Regions from separate parts of the Streptomyces sp. NBC_01077 genome, predicted to be linked through region 1. Evidence: riboswitches for the same ligand, from Rfam matches in the RefSeq annotation. Region 1 holds a riboswitch; each other region holds the start of a gene.

Region 1 (3,424 bases):
CTCGGCCGCCGCGACGAGTGCCGGGACCTGCTCGACCGTACGCGCCGAGGCGATCGGCGCCGCGACGGTCGGGCGGGAGGCGAGCCAGGCGAGGGCGACGGTGGCGAGTTCCGCCCCGTGCGCCTCGGCGACCGTGTCGAGCGCGGAGAGCACGGCCCGGCCCCGCTCGGTTTCCAGGTGCCCGCCGGCTCCGGCCGCGCGGGCGCTGTCCACGGTGGTGCCCGGGCGGTACTTGCCGGTGAGGAAGCCGGAGGCGAGGCCGTAGTACGGGACGGCGGAGAGCCCGGCCCGCTCGACGGTCTCCAGGAGCGGGCCCTCGTAGGTGTCGCGGGAGACCAGGTTGTAGTGCGGCTGGAGGGCCACGTAACGGGCGAGGCCCTCGGTCTCGGCGAAGTCGAGGGAGGCGCGCAGCCGCTCCGGGGAGATGTTGGAGGCGGCGACGGCCCGCACCGTGCCGTCCTTCACGAGCTGGTCGAGGGCGGTGACGATCTCCTCGACGGGGACCGACTCGTCGTCGAAGTGCGTGTAGTAGAGGTCGATGTAGTCGGTGCCGAGGCGGCGCAGCGACTCTTCCGCGGCCGCCTTGATGGTGGTGGCGGACAGCCCCTTGAAGTGGGGGTGGGCGCCGACCTTGGTGGCGACGACGACATCAGAGCGGTTGCCGCGAGAGGCGAGCCAGCGGCCGATGACGGTCTCGGACTCGCCGCCCTCGTTGCCCTCGGCCCAGGCGGAGTAGACGTCGGCGGAGTCGACGAAGTTGCCGCCGGCGGCGGTGTAGGCGTCGAGGACGGCGAAGGACTGGGCCTCATCGGCGGTCCAGCCGAAGACGTTGCCGCCCAGGGCGAGCGGGAAGACGTGCAGATCGGAGGAGCCCAGCGGGCGGAGGGAGGTCATGATCGACACAACCCTCCGGGCCGCCTGGCCTATTCCGTACCGCGTGACGGGCGTGCCCGGTGTGACGGGCACCCGGGCGTTGCAGGCGTGCCCGGCGAGACAGGCACCCCGGCGTTGCAGGCGTTCCCGGTGTGACGGGCGTGCCCGGTGTTACAGGCTCAGGCCCTTGGAGCGGAGCCACTCCGCCGGGTCGAGGCCGGAGCCGCCGGGCGTGTGCACCTCCATGTGGAGGTGGGCACCGGTGACGTTGCCGGTGGCGCCGACGCGGCCGATCGTCTCGCCGGTGCCCACGGTCTGGCCCGCGGCGACCGTCATGGACGACATGTGGGCGTACCAGACCTCGGTGCCGTCCTCCAGCTCCAGGACGACCCGGTAGCCGTACGAGCCGGACCAGCCCGCCGACTTGACGGTGCCGCCGTGGACCGCCTTGAGCGGGGTGCCGGTGGGAGCGGCGAAGTCGAGGCCGGTGTGGTAGCCGGAGGACCACATCGAGCCGGACTGCATGTAGGTGGCGCTGAGGCTGTACGAGGAGAGCGGCAGCGAGTAGCTCGCGGCGAGCTTGGCGAGGCGCTCGGCCTCTGCCGCCGCCTCGGCCTTCGCCTTGGCCTCGGCCTCCGCCTTCGCCTTGGCTTCCGCCTCGGCCTTGGCCTTCGCCTCGGCGGCCGCCTTCTCCGCCGCGTCGGCCTTGGCCGCGGCCTCCGCGGCCGCCTTCTCGGCGGCCGCCTTCTCCGCCGCGGCCTTGTCGGCGGCGTCGGCGGAGGCCTGCTGCTGCTCGGCCTGCTGGAGGATGCGGGCGCGCAGCGCCTCGCCCGCGTCGCCGGCGCCGGTCGCGACCATGGTGGCCCGGCCGTCCTGGCCGTTCAGGACCGCCTGCTCGACCTGGGTGTTCGTGCCCTGCTCGTCGTCGAGCACGGCGTACGTCTCGACGGTGAGCGGGTTCGGGTTGGCGCGGGCCGCGCTGACCGTCTCCTGGTGCTCCTCGGGGAGGAGGTCGCCGACGCCGGGGAGGTCGTGGGCGTCCGGCAGGTTGAGGTCCGGGAGGTCGGGGAGCGATATCGCGACCGGGGGCCTCTCCTGCGCGGTGGCGAGGCCGCCCGCGCCGACGGCGGCGATCACACCGACGCCGAGGACGGTGGAGGAACGGGCGAAGTTGGAGCGCTGCTTGACGACACGGTGCCGGCCGCCGGAGCGGCTCTCGGCGCGGAGGGAGCCCTCGGTGGGGTTCCACTCGGTGTCCGGGGCGGCGGGACCCGCACCACCACCGAAGGCATCGAAGGGGGCTTCGGGTGCGGGAGTGTTGGACGCCACGAAGGCGCGCTCCTTTCCTTCCTTCTCGCCTACCGGGTTAGCTGACGGGTTCGGAGCAGGAAGGTCTCCTACGGGCTCGTCGCACAGGTGCGAAGGGCCCGATTCACCCCAAGTAGTGGTTCCCCGGTTCCTTTTCAGGATTCGGCGCGTGCGCACGGTGCCGCCTCTTGCGACGGCTGGGACGACCGCGCTGCGTTATCGAACGTTAATAGACAGGGGGTCCCGATTCCAAGCTGTTCCTCTTGATCATTCATTGAATTGATAGGGAATGGTCCGAGTTGACCCCCCTTCAACAAGGGGCGGCGAAACCCCGGCGATCTGACGTTATGTCAATTGTTATCGCAGTGACACCTCGCGACTACGGCCGGTGACCGGGCTCCGGCGGCACCACCGGCATCGTCCGGCGCCGCTCCGGCTGCCCCGTCGCGGGACGGCTCAGTGCGAGCAGTGCCATGTCGTCCGTCGACCCGCCCCCCGTGTGCAGCCGTACGTCGTCCACGAGCGCGTCGAGGAGTTCCTCGGGGCCCGGGAAGATCCGCCCCGCGAGCCGCTCCCCCGGGTCGTAGAAGACGCCCTCCGCGTTCCGCGCCTCCGAGAGGCCGTCGGTGTAGAACAGCAGCGTCGCGCCCGGCGGGTACGGCCGCGCCTCGGCCCGGTCCGGCCACGCCGCCAGATCGCCCATGCCGAGCGGCAGCGCCGGCTCGCCCGGCTCCAGCATGTCCAGGCGCCCGTCCCCGAACAGCATCAGCGGGGGCGGGTGCCCGCGGTTGACGACCCGTACGAAACCGTCGAAGGTGCCGCCGCCGTCACCGCGCGGGATCTCGGCGAGGACGGCCGTGGTGAACCCCTCGAAGGCGTCGAGCCCGGTCCGGCGGGTGCCCTCCCGGGCGAGGGCCCGTTCGAGGCGCTGCGCCACGCCCTCCAGACTCCGCTCCTGCTCGGCCGCCTCCCGGAACGCCCCGATGACGACGGCCACGGCCTCGACCGCGTCCATCCCCTTGCCCCGGACGTCGCCGACCACGAGGCGCACCCCGTAGGGGGTGTCCTGGACGGCGAACAGGTCGCCGCCGATGAACGCGTCCGCCTGCGCCGCCTCGTACCGTGCCGCGCACTGCAGCCCGCCGATCCGCTCGGCGGGCGTCGGCAGCACCGCCTTCTGCGCGGTCTCCGCGATGACCCGCGCGGAGGCGAGCCGCTCGCCGCTGCGGAGGACGACCCGGTT
Region 2 (3,424 bases), 1.0 Mb from region 1:
ATCCCCAAGGCCCCCACGGGGCCGGTCGCCGAGTCGAACCGGACCTCGGGGCTTCCGGGGGCCTCGACGGGCTCCACCGCCTCCGGCGGGGCCACGAAGAAGGCCACGGGGACGGTCTCGCCGACCGCTCCCGTCACGCCCGCCGCGTCCGCCACGCCCGTCTCGCCGACCGCTCCCGTCACGTCGACCACCCCGGCGAGCCCTCCCGCGTCGACCGACCCCGGCGACGCGACCGTGCCCACCACCCCGGGCACGCCCGATGCATCGGTCACCCCGGGTGCTCCGGGGACGCCCACCACGCCCGGCGTGCCGGAGGACGGCGCGTCGCCGACCACTCCCGGAAGCGGGAAGCACCGGGGCGACGCCGCCCCGGAGGAAAGCGGCAACTCGGACAGTTCGGCAGAATCAGGTCGACACGCCTCATCTGATAGCAAGGTGACCGGAAAGCCCCTGGAGAAGCCGTCGACTGACGCTTCGAAGGAATCGGACGCAACGGACAGTCAGGGCAACTCGGGCGCGTATCTCGTGCAGCCCGGCGACAGCCTGTCCGACATTGCACAGGAGAACGAACTCCCCGGAGGCTGGACCGCCCTCTACGATGCCAACCGGCAGACCGTGGGCATCGATCCGGACCTCATCCTTCCTGGTCAGAGCCTCGACCTGACGAACGGTTCGCCCATCGCGGCCGAGTGATTCAGGGGCGTATGTCCGGTTATAGGCAAGTGAGACATGGGTCTCTTCGCCCCAACTGGCGTGTCACGCCCGCAAACTTTGCTCCCGTCACCTCTCACCTGCACAAACACCCCCCACCGGAAGGCAAGTAGGGGCGAAATTTCCGCAATATGCCTCTTTGAACTTCCGGTGGGTCTGTGTCTACGGTCGTCACCGCTCGCCACCGCGGGCCCCGTCGACCGAAACGCCGAATCCTGCCGTCGGCCGATGGGAATTGTCGTCGCGTAAGCGCCGAAGGCAGGAGCGGGGGACCCAAGGTAAGTGCCGGCCCCGGCCGTTGAGACAGACGGCCGACGATCGGCTTGGGGTGAAGCCGCGTGCTAGGACACGCGGCCGGGCAACTCATTGGCCCGAACCCGACAGCTCACCTCGTAGGCGTCGGTGAGGAGAATCTCCATGCTGTTTTCCGGCAAGGGCAAACACCGTCGTCCCTCCAAGGCCACCCAGGTCGTCACGCTCGTCGGCGTCACCGGTGTCGCCGTCGCCGCCCCGCTGATGACCGCGGGCACCGCCTCGGCCGCCACGGTCTCCGAGTGGGACCGCGTCGCCCAGTGCGAGTCCGGCGGCGACTGGTCCATCAACACGGGCAACGGCTTCTACGGCGGCCTGCAGTTCACGCCGTCCACGTGGGCCGCCTTCGGTGGCACCGCGTACGCCCCGAACGCCCACCAGGCCACGAAGGCCCAGCAGATCGCCATCGGCGAGAAGGTCCTCGCGGGCCAGGGCAAGGGCGCCTGGCCGTCCTGTGGTGTGGGCCTCTCCAGCGCCTCGCCCGAGAGTGCCGCCGAGAGCGCGCCGCAGCAGAGCGCCCCGCAGCCGGAGCGGAAGGCCGAGCAGCCGACCACCCGCAGCGAGCAGCGCCAGGCCCCGAAGCAGACCACGCAGCAGGCCGCGCCCAAGGCCGCCGCGAAGAAGACCGTCACCACCCCGACCGGCAAGAAGGTCAAGAAGGGTGACGGCGAGTACAAGGTCAAGGCCGGCGACACCCTCAGCAAGATCGCTCAGGCGCACGGCGTCAAGGGCGGCTGGGCCAAGCTCTTCGAGCTGAACAAGGACGTCGTCGAGAACGCCGACCTCATCTACCCGGGCCAGCAGCTTCACCTGAAGTGAGCCCGGCGGCCCGCGTGAGTCCGGCGGCTCACGCGGCCCCTCCGACCCTCCCGCGGTGACCACCCCGGACCGGCGCGCCCATCCCCCGTGCGCACCGGTCCGGGGTTCCCCCGTTTCGAGCCCCACGCGTGGGCACCGACCGATGGACCTCGTGGTTACCGCCCGGTAGATACGGGGTCCTTCGTCCCGAGATGCATGCCCTTGGGTCCTTTTTCGTCCCAGCGGGCGGGCGCCAGGCCGACCGGAGCCCCTGAGCCGGTTAGGCTCTTGTCGCAAGGCCGAGCGACCCTGCACCGACCTTGCGTCACATCCAGCGTCACATCCCAAAAAGGAGATGCTCGTGCCGTCCATCGACGTCGTCGTAGCCCGGGAAATCCTGGACTCCCGAGGCAACCCCACGGTCGAGGTCGAGGTCGGCCTCGACGACGGCAGCACCGGTCGTGCTGCTGTTCCGTCCGGCGCCTCCACCGGTGCGTTCGAGGCCATCGAGCTTCGCGACGGTGACCCGAACCGCTACCTGGGCAAGGGTGTCGAGAAGGCCGTCCTCGCCGTCATCGAGCAGATCGGCCCGGAGCTCGTCGGCTACGACGCCACCGAGCAGCGCCTGATCGACCAGGCCATGTTCGACCTGGACGCCACGGAGAACAAGGGCTCGCTCGGCGCCAACGCCATCCTCGGCGTCTCCCTCGCCGTCGCGCACGCCGCGTCCGAGGCCTCGGACCTCCCGCTCTTCCGCTACCTCGGCGGCCCGAACGCGCACCTGCTGCCCGTTCCGATGATGAACATCCTCAACGGTGGGTCGCACGCCGACTCCAACGTGGACATCCAGGAGTTCATGATCGCCCCGATCGGCGCGGAGTCCTTCTCCGAGGCCCTCCGCTGGGGTGCCGAGATCTACCACACGCTCAAGGGCGTGCTGAAGCGCAAGGGCCTCTCCACCGGCCTCGGCGACGAGGGCGGCTTCGCCCCGAACCTCGAGTCGAACCGCGCGGCCCTCGACCTCATCATCGAGGCCATCAAGGAGGCCGGCTACACCCCGGGCTCCGACGTCGCGCTCGCGCTCGACGTCGCCGCGTCCGAGTTCTACAAGGACGGCAAGTACGAGTTCGAGGGCAAGTCCCGCTCGGCCGCCGAGATGACCGAGTACTACGAGGAGCTCGTCTCCGCGTACCCGATGGTCTCCATCGAGGACCCGCTGTACGAGGACGACTGGGCCGGCTGGAAGGTCCTCACCGACAAGCTGGGCGCCAAGGTCCAGATCGTCGGCGACGACCTCTTCGTCACCAACCCGGAGCGCCTGGCCCGTGGCATCGAGGAGGGCACCGCGAACGCCCTCCTGGTCAAGGTCAACCAGATCGGCTCGCTGACCGAGACCCTCGACGCCGTCGAGCTCGCCCAGCGCAGCGGCTTCAAGTGCATGATGTCCCACCGCTCCGGCGAGACCGAGGACGTCACCATCGCCGACCTCGCGGTCGCGGTGAACTGCGGCCAGATCAAGACCGGCGCCCCGGCCCGCTCGGACCGCGTCGCCAAGTACAACCAGCTGCTGCGCATCGAGGAGATCCTCGACGACGCCGCGGTC
Region 3 (3,424 bases), 3.7 Mb from region 1:
ACGCCGGTCGGCAGCTTGCCGCCCGGCTCGACCACCACAAGGGCCATGACGTCGTGGTTCTCGGTCTGCCGCGCGGCGGGGTGCCGGTGGCGGCCGAGGTGGCCGATGCTCTCGACGCCCCGCTCGACATCTGTCTCGTACGGAAGCTGGGCGTGCCCCAGCAGCCGGAGCTCGCGATGGGTGCGCTGGGCGAGGGCGGCGTGCGCGTGGTGAACGAGCGGGTGCTCCGCGAGGCCGGGGTGGGGGCGCGCGATCTGGCCGCGGTCGAGGAGCGCGAGCACGCCGAGCTCGATCAGAGGACCCGTCGATATCGGGGCAGCCGGCCATCCGTGCCGCTCGAAGGCCGGACGGTCCTCGTGGTGGACGACGGTCTTGCCACGGGTGCCACGGCTCTGGCGGCCTGCCGGGTGGTACGGGCCAGGGGCGCCGCGCGGATCGTGCTCGCGGTGCCGGTGGCGCCACGGGGATGGACGGCCCGTCTCGGCGGCGAGGCCGACGAGACGGTGAGCGTGCACGAGCCTGAGCTGTTCTACGCGATCGGACAGTTCTACCGGGACTTCGCTCAGACCGCGGACGAGGAGGTCCTCGCCTGCCTGGACCGGAACCGTGCCGCGCACGGCCCGGTCGTCCAGGACGCGGACGTACGGATCCCCGTCGCCGCCGGGGTCACCCTTGCCGGGCGGCTCGCGGTGCCCGAGGGCGCCATCGGCATCGTCCTGTTCGCCCACGGCAGCGGCAGCAGCCGGCACAGCCCCCGGAACCGGGCGGTCGCGACGGCAATGAATCGGGCGGGACTCGGAACGCTGCTGTTCGACCTGCTCACCGAGGTCGAGGCGGTCGACCGGGCGCATGTCTTCGACACACCGCTGCTGGCCGGCAGGCTTGCCCGCGCCACGGAGTGGCTCGCCGAGCAGCCCGAGAGCGACGGCCTCCCGCTCGGCTACTTCGGCGCCAGTACGGGAGCGGCCGCCGCGCTGTGGGCGGCGGGCGAACCGGAGTCGTCCGTGGCCGCCGTCGTCTCACGCGGTGGTCGACCGGACCTCGCGGCCGACCACCTGGCCAGGGTCGAGGCGCCGACGCTCCTCGTGGTCGGAGGCGCGGACGCGCTGGTCCTGGACCTCAACCGGCGGGCCGAGTCGCTTCTGCGCTGCGAGAGCCGGCTGGACGTCGTGGAGGGCGCCACGCACCTCTTCGAGGAGCCGGGTGCCCTGGAGGAGGTGGCGGAACTCGCCACCTCCTGGTTCACCGGGCACTTCCGGGTCAGTAGGCCCCGTTGACGTTGTCGATGGAGCCGTAGCGGTCGGCCGCGTAGTTGCAGGCGGCGGTGATGTTGGCGACCGGGTCGAACAGGTCCATCGACGTGCCGGGCACGTGATAGGCGAGGAAGGTCGGCTCGATGACCTGGAGCAGGCCCTTCGACGGGGTGCCGGCCACGGCGTTGGAGTCCCAGAGGTTGATGGCCTGGGGGTTGCCGGAGGACTCACGCATGACGTTGCGGTGGATCCCCTCGTACGAACCGGGGATGCCGCGCAGGGCCATGATGTCCAGCGACTGCCGGATCCAGCCGTCGAGGTTGTTCGCGTACTGGGTGGCGGCGACGGGAGCGGCCTGGACCGGAGCGGCGGCGGCGGGAGCGGCGGCCGAGGCACCGGTGTTGGTGGCGACGGCCGGGGTGGCGGTCCGGCGCTCGGAGCGGTTCGCCCGTTCGGTCGTGGCGGCCTTCTTCGCCTGCGCGGGGGCGGCCTTCACGGAATCCCGACGAAGCGTCAGTTCAAGACCTGGATGAATAAGTGACGGATTGTCACCCACGGTGCTCTTGTTGGCCCGGTAAAGACCCTTCCAGCCGCCCTGAATTCCCTTCTTCTGGGCGATGAGGGAAAGCGAGTCACCACTGACGACCGTGTAGGTGCGCGCGGCGGCCGGGGCTGCGGGAGCCTTGGCGAGGGCCTTCGCGGCGACCGGAGCGGCGGGCGCGGTGACGGCCTTGGCGGCGATTTCCGGGGCTCCGGAAACGGGTGCGGCGCCGGCCACGGCCGGGGCGATCAGCGGGAGGGCAAGAGCGGCTCCGCCCGTGCCGACCAGCGCGAGTCCACGGGAGACGGGGCGGCGGCGGGGGCGGCGGTGCTTACCGTGAGCAGGCATGACGGATTCCTCTCCGGCGCCTTCGGGGTGAGCTGTCGGGTTCGGACTGGAGATGTCCGGCCGCGCGCACGCGGCTTCACCCCGAGCCGTTCCGGATTCCGGGCCGGCGTATTCGTGGGTCCCCCGCTCCTGCCGTCGGGTGAAAGGGAGGTATTTCGAGCGGTGGCAGGATTCGGCGATCCGCTCGAATGGAGGCGACCGTAGGCCAGTAATGCGACGGAGAACAAGAGGACCGGAGTCGCGGACCCGGTAAATGGATCACAGAATTCATGGAATTCAAGATCGACCGTACGGCGGACCCGTCGAACTTCCTTGTCCGGCACGGCATGCGCGGACTTCGATCACCGGGGTGTCTCCGGGGAAGTGAGTCGCATCACCAGGTGTTCAATGTCCGAATATGCACTGTAATTCTGTTAATGGGGGAGTAGCGAAGAAAGCCCCATCGGTGGGGTGGGCACTCAAGGGCAAAAGTCGCAAAGCCGACATTCGTCATGAAAGATGGAGTGACCCCGACCGAGGAGCCGCCCGGATGCCGCCTTCCGCCTCCCTGCTCAACCCCGATGCCCTCGACCGCGAGGCCGCCGCCCTCTACGAGAGCGCCACCTGGCAGCGCATCGTCACGGACTGGACCGCCCCTACCGTGCCCGACGACACGGATCCGGGTACGGAGGGCTGGCGTGACCTGCTCACCGTTCCGGTGGACCGGCTCGTCGCCGATGCGCTCGACGCGCTGCCGCCGCCCCTTCCCGCCGAGCGCCGGTTTCCCGGCCGGATCGGAGCCGTCCTGCCCGACCGGCTGCACGCCTGGCGTCGCATCGGCCGGCCTGAGCTGCGCCCCTCGGTCCACCTCGGCTACGCGCGCCTCGTCCTGACGGAGTGGGGCTGGCAGAACGCCCCGTACAAGCTGCGCGACGCGCGCGGGGCCCGGTGCGTCTGCGGTGCGCTTCTCGCCGCCCACCGGCTCGGCTACGGCAGCGCGACGACCATGAACGAGGCGGCCGCCTGGATCATGACCGAGCTCCGGTCACGGGGGTGGGGCGAGCTGATCGGGCCGTGGAACCGGGCCCCGGGCCGTACGGCCGCCGACGCGGTGGCCCTCCTCGACGCGACGAGCCGGCGTGCGGCGCACGCCGGCCACTGACGACCGCCGACACCGCTCCGAGGTGCCGCACGCGGACCGTTCACGGACTGACCCGGGTGCGGGGATCATCCGGTGATGCTCGGCGCCCCGTTCTCGATGTGCCCGGTGTACCGGCGCGACCAGGTGCCGTCGATGTCGGCG
Region 4 (3,424 bases), 1.9 Mb from region 1:
TCCGACGCGCTCTCCATGGGGCCAGCCTACGGCCGCGGCACAGTGGCGGCACCGGTCGCGACACGGCGGTGACACCGCTCGCGCGGCGGGTGTGCGCCGTGCAAGGTAGGGAGCACGCCGGGCACGGCGAGGGAGGGCCGAAAGGCGGTCCGATCCGGGCCGAAGGTCGGCACGAGCACGGAGCATCCCGTGAGAGACTGGTCTAGACAACCCCTTAAAACTTGAAGGGCAACACCATGGCTGAGCGCCGCGTCAACGTCGGCTGGGCCGAGGGCCTGCACGCCCGCCCCGCGTCCATCTTCGTCCGTGCCGCCACGGCTTCCGGCGTTCCGGTGACGATCGCCAAGTCCGACGGCTCCCCCGTGAACGCCGCCTCCATGCTCGCGGTGCTCGGCCTGGGCGCGCAGGGCGGCGAGGAGATCGTCCTCGCTTCGGAGGCCGACGGCGCCGAGGCCGCTCTGGACCGTCTGGCGAAGCTGGTCGCCGAGGGTCTCGACGAGCTCCCCGAGACCGTCTGATCCGGGTCACCCCACCCCGTACGACGAAAGGCCGTGCCTGCCGGAATTCCGGCGATCACGGCCTTTCGCTTTCCACCGCCCCGATTTTCGAGCAGCACAAAACATGGGCGTCGAATTCCTATTCCATGTATACGATGCGCGCGTTAATTCCGGGCACTCGCCGTGTTGACTGCATGTTGCGAAACCCTCACACGGCCGCGCTCCGGCCTTTTGAGTCGGTGCAGCGACTGCGAGCGCTCCGCGTGCAGCGCGGTCAGCGCCCGCGCCCGCTCGGCATCACCGCGCGCCACGGCGTCCACGATCGCGCCGTGCTCGGCCCAGGCCTCCGCCGGCCGTTCGGGCTGATCGACCGCGTACATCCAGGCGATCTTGTGCCGCAGCTGGGTCAGGAGCGCCGTCAGGGCCGGGCTGCCGGAGGCCTGTGCGAGCGTCTCGTGGAACCAGCCGCCGAGTGAGCGCAGATCCTCGCCCTGGCCACGCCTGGCCCGCTCCTGGCCCAGCCTGACGAGGCCGCGCAGCACCTTGAGATGGGCCTCCGTGCGCCGCTGGGCCGCGCGGGCGGCCCCCAGCGGTTCGAGCAGCGCCCGCATGTCGAGCAGATCCGCCGCCTCCTGCTCGGTGGGCTCGGCGACATGCGCGCCGGCGTGGCGGCGGGTGACGACGAAGCCCTCGGACTCCAGGGTGCGCAGGGCCTCGCGGACCGGGACGCGGGAGACCCCGTACCGCCGGGCGAGCTGTTCCTCCGTCAGCCGGCTGCCCCGCTCGAAGACGCCGGAGACGATGTCGTCCCGGATCGCCGTGCATACCGAGTGCGCGGGAATGCGCATGTCCGACCTCCGCCTTGGTCTGCGCGAGTCAATTCGAGCGGCGCCTGTTCTGCGCCCGATCTGCGACTCTATTGCAGCGCGCCGGAATTTCCGATGCCCCAGCGGAATGTGAATGTCCTGCGGCCGACGAAAAGCCCCGGCTCAGTACGAGCCGGGGCTTTTGCGATGCGGGTGCGGCGGGATCGCCGACGGTGCGCGAGTGCGTTCCGGGTCAGACGTTGACGCCGCGGGCGCGCAGGTACGAGACCGGGTTGATGTCGGAGCCGTACTCGGAGGTCGTACGCGCCTCGAAGTGGAGGTGCGGGCCGGTCGAGTTGCCGGTCGAGCCCGAGATGCCTATCCGCTCGCCCGGCTCGACGCCCTGGCCGACGTAGACGCCGATGGAGGAGAGGTGACCGTACTGGGTGTACGTGCCGTCGTTCATCCGGATGACGATGTTGTTGCCGTACGCGCCGCCCCAGCCGGCCTCGACGACGGTGCCGGAGCCGACGGAGACGACGCTGCTGCCGTAGGCGGCGTGGAAGTCGATGCCGGAGTGGCTGCCGGAGGACCAGAGCGAGCCGCCGGTCTTGTAGCCGGTGGACACGTACGTGCCCTCGACGGGCAGCTGGAAGGAGTTCAGGCGGCGGCGCTCGGCCTCACGGGCGGCGCGCTGCTCGGCCTCGCGGATCTCCTTGGCGCGGGCCTCGGCCTTGCGCTTCGCCTCGGCCTTGGCCTTCGCCTTGGCGGCGACCTCGAAGGCCTCCTGCTCCTGGGCGGCGGCCTGGGCGTCGATCCGGTCGGCGAGGGAGTCCTCGGTGATCACCTGGGTGAGGCCGGTGTCCTCGACGGAGCGGGGCTCCGCGTCGGCGGCGAGCGCCGGGGAGGCGAGGGTTCCGATGACGCCGGTGGTGGCGAGCGTCGCTACGCCGGCGATGCCCACGCTGCGGCGCGCCATCCGGCTCGGACCACGATGCTTCCCGGTGGCACGGGTGAACGCCATGTAGGGGCTGATCCTTTCCTTCCTTCTCGCCTACCGGGTTAGCTGACGGGTTCGGAGCAGGAAGGTCTCCTACGAGCCCCTCCGTACGAGACGAAGGCGCCCGATTCACCCCAGGGACTACGTGTGGGTCCCCGGCTCCCCAGGCTCGCGCCTGACGGGGACTCGGCGATGACTGTCCGATGCCGCGGCTGCGGCACGTGCAACTGACGAACAGCCGCACCGACGCTATGCGGATCGTCTTTCAATCACCAACCGGACACGCCTTTTGTAAGACATGCCACAGGGCATACGACCACCCTTGACCTCAATACGGACAAAGGGGAGGACCCCGACGAACGATGCCGTCGGGGCCCTCTTCTGCCGTGCCGGCGGCCTGAATCAGCCGGTCACGACGGTCACTTCACCGATGCCGAGCGCGCGCACCGGCTCCGCGATCTGCGCCGCGTCGCCCACGAGCACGGTGACGAGCCGGTCCACCGGGAAGGCGCTGACCACGGCCGCGGTCGCCTCGACCGTGCCGGTGTCGGCCAGCCGCGCGTACAACTGGGCCTGGTAGTCGTCCGGGAGGTGCTGCTCGACCTGGTCGGCGAGCGTCCCGGCGACGGAGGCCGCCGTCTCGTACTTGAGCGGCGCGACCCCCACCAGGTTCTGCACGGCCGTCTCGCGCTCGGCGTCCGTGAGGCCCTCCGCGGCCAGCGTCCGCAGCACCTTCCACAGGTCGTCAAGAGCCGGGCCGGTGTTGGGCGTGTCGATGGAACCGCTGATGGCGAGCATCGAGGCGCCGTTCCCCCGGCCGTCCGAGCGGAGCACCTGCCCGAAGGCCCGCACGCCGTACGTGTAGCCCTTCTCCTCGCGCAGGACCCGGTCGAGCCGCGAGGTGAGGGTGCCACCGAGGCAGTACGTGCCCAGGACCTGGGCCGGCCAGACGCTGTCGTGCCGGTCGGAGCCGACCCGGCCGATCAGCAACTGGGTCTGGACGGCGCCGGGACGGTCCACGATGACGACCCGTCCGGTGTCGTCGGCGGTGATCGGCGGCATCGGGAGCGGCTCGGCCGGCTCGCCGGTCCAGGCGCCCAGGGTCTCGGCGAGGACCTTGT

Evidence for each region. Region 1 has a riboswitch for cyclic di-AMP ahead of OG462_RS23545 (M23 family metallopeptidase). Riboswitches for the same ligand answer to the same signal wherever they lie in the genome.
Region 2: another riboswitch for cyclic di-AMP. It lies ahead of OG462_RS18575 (transglycosylase family protein); the one in region 1 lies ahead of OG462_RS23545 (M23 family metallopeptidase).
Region 3: another riboswitch for cyclic di-AMP. It lies ahead of OG462_RS39755 (transglycosylase SLT domain-containing protein); the one in region 1 lies ahead of OG462_RS23545 (M23 family metallopeptidase).
Region 4: another riboswitch for cyclic di-AMP. It lies ahead of OG462_RS32110 (M23 family metallopeptidase); the one in region 1 lies ahead of OG462_RS23545 (M23 family metallopeptidase).

What each region holds. Positions count from the first base shown of each region.
Region 1 is NZ_CP108669.1:5,216,550-5,219,973, reverse strand. Features, by position in the region: gene OG462_RS23550 (aldo/keto reductase) at 1-894, opposite strand, end outside; gene OG462_RS23545 (M23 family metallopeptidase) at 1,045-2,202, opposite strand; cyclic di-AMP (ydaO/yuaA leader) riboswitch at 2,214-2,359, opposite strand; gene OG462_RS23540 (PP2C family protein-serine/threonine phosphatase) at 2,561-3,424, opposite strand, start outside.
Region 2 is NZ_CP108669.1:4,175,411-4,178,834, reverse strand. Features, by position in the region: gene OG462_RS18580 (transglycosylase family protein) at 1-693, shown strand, start outside; cyclic di-AMP (ydaO/yuaA leader) riboswitch at 952-1,125, shown strand; gene OG462_RS18575 (transglycosylase family protein) at 1,129-1,842, shown strand; gene eno (phosphopyruvate hydratase) at 2,177-3,424, shown strand, end outside.
Region 3 is NZ_CP108669.1:8,872,965-8,876,388, forward strand. Features, by position in the region: gene OG462_RS39750 (phosphoribosyltransferase family protein) at 1-1,277, shown strand, start outside; gene OG462_RS39755 (transglycosylase SLT domain-containing protein) at 1,261-2,142, opposite strand; cyclic di-AMP (ydaO/yuaA leader) riboswitch at 2,147-2,330, opposite strand; gene OG462_RS39760 (hypothetical protein) at 2,672-3,283, shown strand; gene OG462_RS39765 (phosphocholine-specific phospholipase C) at 3,349-3,424, opposite strand, start outside.
Region 4 is NZ_CP108669.1:7,081,100-7,084,523, reverse strand. Features, by position in the region: gene OG462_RS32125 (GNAT family N-acetyltransferase) at 1-17, opposite strand, end outside; gene OG462_RS32120 (HPr family phosphocarrier protein) at 237-518, shown strand; gene OG462_RS32115 (GntR family transcriptional regulator) at 662-1,345, opposite strand; gene OG462_RS32110 (M23 family metallopeptidase) at 1,557-2,327, opposite strand; cyclic di-AMP (ydaO/yuaA leader) riboswitch at 2,340-2,505, opposite strand; gene OG462_RS32105 (M16 family metallopeptidase) at 2,706-3,424, opposite strand, start outside.